Regions from separate parts of the Leuconostoc garlicum genome, predicted to be linked through region 1. Evidence: riboswitches for the same ligand, from Rfam matches in the RefSeq annotation. Region 1 holds a riboswitch; each other region holds the start of a gene.
The links. A riboswitch is a leader RNA that binds a small molecule or an ion and turns the genes downstream of it on or off. The one in region 1 is predicted to bind thiamine pyrophosphate.
Positions count from the first base shown of each region.

Region 2: another riboswitch for thiamine pyrophosphate. It lies ahead of A9176_RS04120 (ECF transporter S component); the one in region 1 lies ahead of A9176_RS08865 (energy coupling factor transporter S component ThiW).
Region 3: another riboswitch for thiamine pyrophosphate. It lies ahead of A9176_RS06855 (hypothetical protein); the one in region 1 lies ahead of A9176_RS08865 (energy coupling factor transporter S component ThiW).

Region 1 covers NZ_CP016329.1:251,997-254,322, reverse strand. Annotated here, with positions in the region: gene A9176_RS01255 (NAD(P)H-binding protein) at 1-389, opposite strand, end outside; gene A9176_RS01250 (hypothetical protein) at 603-1,112, shown strand; TPP riboswitch at 1,166-1,255, shown strand; gene A9176_RS08865 (energy coupling factor transporter S component ThiW) at 1,373-1,681, shown strand; gene A9176_RS08860 (energy coupling factor transporter S component ThiW) at 1,644-1,898, shown strand; gene thiM (hydroxyethylthiazole kinase) at 1,920-2,326, shown strand, end outside.
Region 2 covers NZ_CP016329.1:790,999-793,324, reverse strand. Annotated here, with positions in the region: gene A9176_RS04125 (dihydrolipoyl dehydrogenase family protein) at 1-994, opposite strand, end outside; TPP riboswitch at 1,122-1,211, shown strand; gene A9176_RS04120 (ECF transporter S component) at 1,352-1,933, shown strand; gene A9176_RS04115 (ABC transporter ATP-binding protein) at 1,926-2,326, shown strand, end outside.
Region 3 covers NZ_CP016329.1:1,347,220-1,349,545, forward strand. Annotated here, with positions in the region: gene A9176_RS06850 (cryptochrome/photolyase family protein) at 1-720, shown strand, start outside; TPP riboswitch at 848-936, shown strand; gene A9176_RS06855 (hypothetical protein) at 1,041-1,742, shown strand; gene A9176_RS06860 (NUDIX domain-containing protein) at 1,863-2,326, shown strand, end outside.

The sequences.
Region 1 (2,326 bases):
GCGGCTTGATCGCCCATATAGGTGTTTTCGTTATCGGTTGTGCCGAGTAGATTAGCCCAAAGATCACGCTTGTCATCCGGTAGTTCATTATGGACACCGATTGTGGCCACCCAAATCAAACGCTGCACACCGGCAGTGTGCATGGCATTAACCACACTATTTGCAGCTGATTTTTGGCGGCCTTCAGCACCAATATTGGCATAAACGATGTCCACATCCTTCATCGCTGTGACGAGGGCATCTTCGTTAACGGCATCTAAGGCTCGAATGCCATGATCCGGCCGTGCGTGAAGTGAGGTTAAGATCGTTTCGGTATTGGTATGGGCAAGCATCGGCACCACAAGTTTTGCGATTTGGCCATTGGCCCCTAAAATTAGTAGTTTTGTCATGATTTTATTTTAGCATGAAACGTCCAGAAGGGGTACAATGGTTATTAGTAATGGCAGCATGACAGTGTGCTATTTGATCGACAATACTGGATACCCGTCTCCTGGCAGCAGACGGGTGGGTGCAACTGATCATTGTTGAAAAGATGGGGGTCAACTAGCACGAACTGATCATGCCACCACGAACCGAAAAAGTTATTTAAAGGAGCCATACTCATGGAAATTAATTTAGTTCTAGCACCTGAACAATCGCCAGCTACATTATTAGAGATGCAGGCTGCGCATCCTCAAAATTTCTTTTATTTGGGGAAAGTGTCGCAACTATCCGGCACGAATCTTTTGATTGTCGGCGAGCCAGCATTAGTTCAGCAATTTAAGCGACCAATGCCTTTTAACAGTCGCGTCATTAATGGAGAATTGCACGGTAATTTTATCCATCAAATTGCGTTCCAAAGTAAGGAACATAACGATGAATTGATTGGTCAATTGGTGTCAGCCAATGCCATTTTGGCACAAAGTGCGGATGGTAAGTCTGAGTATATGTTATGGACTTTTTGGCCAAATCAAGAAGCACTTGTTGAATTTTTGGAAAGTGATATTTATAAGCAAATGCAACGGTTGATGCGCAATGCTTATACGACGACTTACGCCCATGTGCTGTCAGAAGATCATCTCTCATTGATGCATAAAAAAGATGATGACAACAATCAAACGCAAAGCGTTTAAAACCGTTGCTTGCAATCCCTAAATTTCTACGCTAAAATGATGTCATAACTAAATAACACGATCTGGGGTGCCAAGTTGGCTGAGAAATACCCATTGAACCTGATCGCGGTAATGCGCGCGAAGGGAGATTCATTGATGAAGACTAATAAGTGGGTTAAACCATACTTTTTATGACCGTCACCTGTTTTTCCTGTGCGAAAAAAGGTGACGGTTTTTTATTTTTCTCGGTTAGCAACCCCAGTTCAGTAGAGGAGACGATTGTGGCAACAACGACAACAGCAGGGCTTGGTTCTCGGCGAACCGTACGAAAAATGGCGTTAGCAGGCGTGCTAACAGCCTTATCATTTGCGACATCTAGTGTCGTGGTGCTCCCCAATATGGCGCCGTTTCAACATTTTTTTAATGTCATCACAGCGGTGTTGTTAGGCCCTTGGTATGCGATTGCCGTGGCGTTTTTGACCGGCAGCTTGCGGATGATTTTAGCAGGACGTCCGATTTTGGCAATTGTGGGGGGCGGTGATTGGTGCGGGCTTGGCCGGTTTTTTATATCGCTGGACTGGCAAGTATAGCGCGGCGGTGATTGGTGAAGTAATTGGGACTGGGGTGATTTCAGCGATAGTTGCCGTACCACTGATGAATGTGCTATACCATGCTCATGTGCCAAGCCTTTTCTTCTATATCCCTTTCTTTATGCCGGCCGCAACCTTCGGGGCTGTGTTAGGCTACTTATTCTTAAAAGTGACCCAAAAAACTGGTTTGTTGGGTCGTTTAATGGATCGTTTCTAAACAAAATGAACGAGGTTAATCATGGATTTAAAAACTTTAAAAACAACATCGCCTTTAGTATTTAACTATGCTAACTATGTAACACCCCAATTTGTGGCCAACGTTGTCAATGTGGTTGGTGGCTCACCAATTATGGCCCGCGAAATTGCTGAATTTCCAGATTTAGTGGGCGTCAGTGATGCCGTGGTGATCAATACAGGCACTTGGCGTCGGGCGGAATTACTGGAAACCATTAAATTAGCGCAATTGGCTAATCAAGCTAAAAAAGTTGTGGTCTTGGATCCAGTGGCGGTTGGGATACCATCGCGTAGTGTGCCTGTTAAAGCGGTGATGGCAGATGCCAAAATTGATATTATTCGCGGTAATGCAGCAGAAATTGCCTGGTTTGCTGGGATTGATTTTGCCAGTCATGGCATTGATGCTACTGG
Region 2 (2,326 bases), 540 kb from region 1:
TGGTTAACCCAGCAATGGCTTGCGCTACGTACCGGCCTTCATGGTTCCCAGTTGGTACTAACTTAGGGACTGGTGAACCGCCGACATCCCCAATGGCATAGATATGTGGGTTTGACGTACGCAAATGATCATCAACCGGAATTTCCGTCGTATCCCAGACCACACCGGCATTTTCAAGTTGTAATTGATCTGCATTGGCCACCCGACCAGCCGTTACAAAAACACGACCTGTCTCAAATTGTGTCCCATCGGTCAATGTCACTAGTAGACGTTCAGTTGGCATTTTCTCAATTTGTTGGACCGTTGCATTAAAGTACCAGGAAATGCCCGTTTCTTGCATGTCCGTGATCAATTGACGGACTAACGTTTGATCAAACGCCCGCAGTGCTGTCGGTCCGGCGGTCACAATCCGTGTGTGGGCGCCAGCAGCCTGCGTAATGTTGGCAAACTCCATTCCAATATACCCAGCGCCAATAAACGTGACGTCATCTGGCATCATTGGCAAGTTCAAAAAGGCTTCTGAATCTTGCGTCAATTCTGCCCCAGGAAACGTTAATGTTTTTGGGCGCTGTCCAGTAGCAATAACCCAATCAAGCGCTTTAATACGGTCACCTGTGTCACCAACTGTGACCGTATCGGCATTCACAAAAGCTACCCGACCATAAAAACGGGTAATGTCTGCCGTATCAAGTCCGCGTATTTTACGGGGTTCAACAGCATCAACATAACGCTGTTTGTGCGCCATCAAAGCTGACCAATCAATCGTTGACAAGCCTCGCAAGCCAAGATTTTGCAGGGCTGATTGCCGATGAATCCCTTCAACAGCCGCCAGCAAGATTTTCTTTGGATCGCAGCCGTAATTAGGGCACGTCCCACCCCATAAATAATCTTCTAAAATGACGACATTTTTGCCTAAAGCGCGCGCAGCATACGCCGCTGCAAGACCAGCTGGTCCGGCGCCAATGACCCCAACTTCAAATTCATATTCTGTCATGATTCACCTCGTTGCTCATATTATACCAGTATTTCTCAAACAAGATATGACATGACGGCATCCGCACGCTCATGAAAGTGTTTGCATAAACGATTGACTTATGTTAAATTTAACGTGTAGTTGAATATTTAACAATCTGGGGTGCCATTTGGCTGAGAAACACCCATTGAACCTGATCTGGTTAGTACCAGCGAAGGGAGCATTGCGCTTTAGTGTGTCTTTAAGTAAACGCATGGTTCATAAAAAGCCAGGCGTTTTTTTGTTGGCCAAAATTTGGCCGTTATCCGACACATCAAAACTGCACCATGCCAGACATAAGATACAAAACTACAAAAATTTTATGGAGGCATATTCATTATGCAAACGATTTCAAATTCTAAACGGCCACACTGGGCGTTACGCGATGTGTTACTGCTGGCTTTTGTCGCAGTCTTCATCGGCTTTATTTTCTGGATACTTGGTCCCGTCTATAATATCCTTGCGGCTGCTTTGACACCGTTAGGGTTGGCCCCCTTTGCCAATGATCTGTTGATTGGTGGCTGGATGATGGCAGCACCTTTGGCGAGTGTGTTAATCCGTCAGGCCGGTGCGGGTGTATTGGGTGAATTATTTGCGGCTACCGTTGAAATGTTAATTGGTGGCCAATGGGGCGTGTCCACACTACTTTCAGGCCTTGTTCAAGGTGTTGGTAGTGAAGCTGGTTTTGCGCTTCTCGGTTATAAAGATTGGCATTGGCGCGGTATTTTCGCTTCTGCCGTTACCGGCACCATTGTGACTTTCATTTGGTCACTCTTCCGTGACGGTTATGCCTCATACCATATTGGCCTACTTGTAGCCTTGTTCTTGACACGTTTTGTGTCACTCCTCTTCTTTGGTGGTGTCTTAGTCGTTGCCATCCAAAAACTGATTGAAAAAGCTGGTGTCTTACGTCGTGACTAATCTCGTTGTCCAACAAGTTAATTTTGCCTACGCTGATGTACCGGTTCTTAAGGACGTGTCGTTAACGTTACAACCTGGTAGCTTGAATTTACTTGTCGGCCCAAGTGGTAGTGGTAAATCAACCCTGCTTAAACTCCTGGCCGGTCTTTATCCAACCTTTAGTGGCGGTGAATTGACGGGCACATTGATTTTGGACGGCTATGCTGTACATGATATTGTGCCTTTTCAGCGGGTAGCACATATTGGTTATCTCTTCCAAAATCCCACCCGCCAATTTGTCATGAAGACACCGTTTGAAGAACTGCGTTTTAGCCTAGAAAATCTCCAGGTTGCACCTGAAGACATCACGCCACGCATCGAAGATGCCCTGACCCGCGTGGGCATGCGTGACTT
Region 3 (2,326 bases), 570 kb from region 1:
ACCAGCCATTTATCGCGATATTTAAGGACCGGTGAAATTTCAATTCGGACAGTTTTTGATGCTGTCAGTCAGGAACCGGAAAGTGACGGTCGTACGACCTTCATCAAAGAGCTGTGTTGGCGTGATTATTACAATATGATTTATGCCATGTATCCAGATCAGCAAGAAAAAGCAATCAAAACATCATTTCAAAATGTTGTTTGGCAAAATAATGAGGATCATTTTAAAGCATGGCGGACAGGGCGCACTGGTTTTCCAATTGTCGATGCTGCCATGCGTCAACTCAATGAAACGGGTTGGATGCACAACCGCTTGAGAATGGTTGTTGCTTCTTTTTTAACCAAAGATCTATTAATTGATTGGCGGTGGGGTGAGAAGTATTTTCGAGAAAAATTAGTTGATTATGATCCAGCAAGTAATATTGGTGGTTGGCAGTGGGCTGCGTCGACAGGTACAGATAGTGTGCCGTATTTTAGAGTATTTAATCCGACAATACAGTCAGAAAAATTTGATCCTAATGGCACGTTTATCAAGCAATATGTTCCGGAATTGAAATCTATCAAGGGTAAAAAAATACATCAGCCTAATCAGTTAACTGATGCGGAACAAAAAGCTTATGGTGTGAAATTAAATGATGATTACCCTCAGCCAATTGTGGATCATAAAGCTGCGCGATTAAGAGCGATCGCGATGTATGGGCAAAGTAAAGATAATTTTTAAAAGGGTTTTGTGAAAAGAATCCAATAACTTGGCTTGTATGATACATTTTCGCCTTTAGCTGATGAATCAATTGCATATCATTAAAATTTATTACTGTTTTAATGAATACGTGTGTTATAATTTTTATGTAAGATATCTGGGGTGCCTTGAGCTGAGATCATACCCATTGAACCTGAAGCAGTTAAGACTGACGCAGGAAGATATTATATTAGCCACATCAATATCATGATGTTGTGTTTTACGATGCTTTTTGGCGACCCCAGCTCAATTTCAGTGAGCTGGGGTTTTTAGATATTTTATAAAAAAGAATAGAGAATATCATGAAATTTAGCGAATTAGCACACGAAAAGTCAGCTTCCCTTTGGCTGTCAAGCGAGAATCATCCTTTTATTAAGGGCATTGAAGATGGGACGTTACCTTTGTCTGCCTTTAAGGCATATCTGATACAGGATAATAATTACTATGTCAAAAATTATTTAGCAATTTACGATAAAATTTTGGCGACAAGTCAGGATTCACAAGTTATTGGTGCTTTAAAATCAGGTATTCAGGCAATTACAGCTTATGATGTTGACCAGCAAAATGGGATATATCAAGGTCTTAATATGACTGAAGACGAGATTCAACAGGCTGAAATTTTACTAACAACTTATCAGTATACTTGCCACATGCACCATGCCTTTGATAGTTATGGGGAAGTGCATGCATTAGCAGCGTTACTACCATGCCCATGGTTATATCTAGAGATTTTCCAAGAAATGTTAGCAAGAAAAGATTACTTAAAAGGCACACAACAAATTTATATTGATTTTGTTAATTCGTACGCTGATGAGACATTTCAAGCTTACGGTCATGAGATGATTCAATTATTAGATGAATTAGTGACTAAACATCAAGATGAACTTGATATGGATTTGTTGTTGCAACAATTTATGTATAGTAGTGCAGAAGAATTACGTTTCTGGCAAATGACATTATTGCCAGAAAAATGGGACAGCTACACTACTGCGCAATCCAAATAAATTGAAATTTGCCCAGGTTTTTTTGTGATCCCCGAATATCATTATTTTCATAATTAATATGTCGTAGTGCTATAATGAAAAGTGATTTGTTGCACAAAATTTTGATTAAGGGGTTACATCATGAATAAGAATTATATTGCGCGAATGCGGGAGAAAGTTGGTCATGAGGGCATGATTTTTGTTTCTGCGTTTGGAGTTTTATGGAATGACGCTCACGATGCTATTTTGTTGGAAAAACGTTGGGATTCAGATGCTGGCTGGGGATTTCCTGGTGGATATCTTGAATATGGCGATTCTCCAATGCAAGCGGTTGTACGGGAATTTAAAGAAGAAACGAATATTGACGTTAGCGTAACCAGAGTCTTGGGTATCGCCACAAATGTGACGGACAAAAATTCTTGGGGTGATGCACAAGAGACTATTGGTATTGGTTTTGAAGTTGAACAGGTTGGTGGATTTTTGCAAAAAGATGGCACAGAGACATTGGATTTGCAATTTGTACCCATTCATCCGGAACCAAAAATGTTTGTGCCTCAAGCGCAACAAACTCTGCATCGGATTATCACTGAAAATGAAGTTAGTGA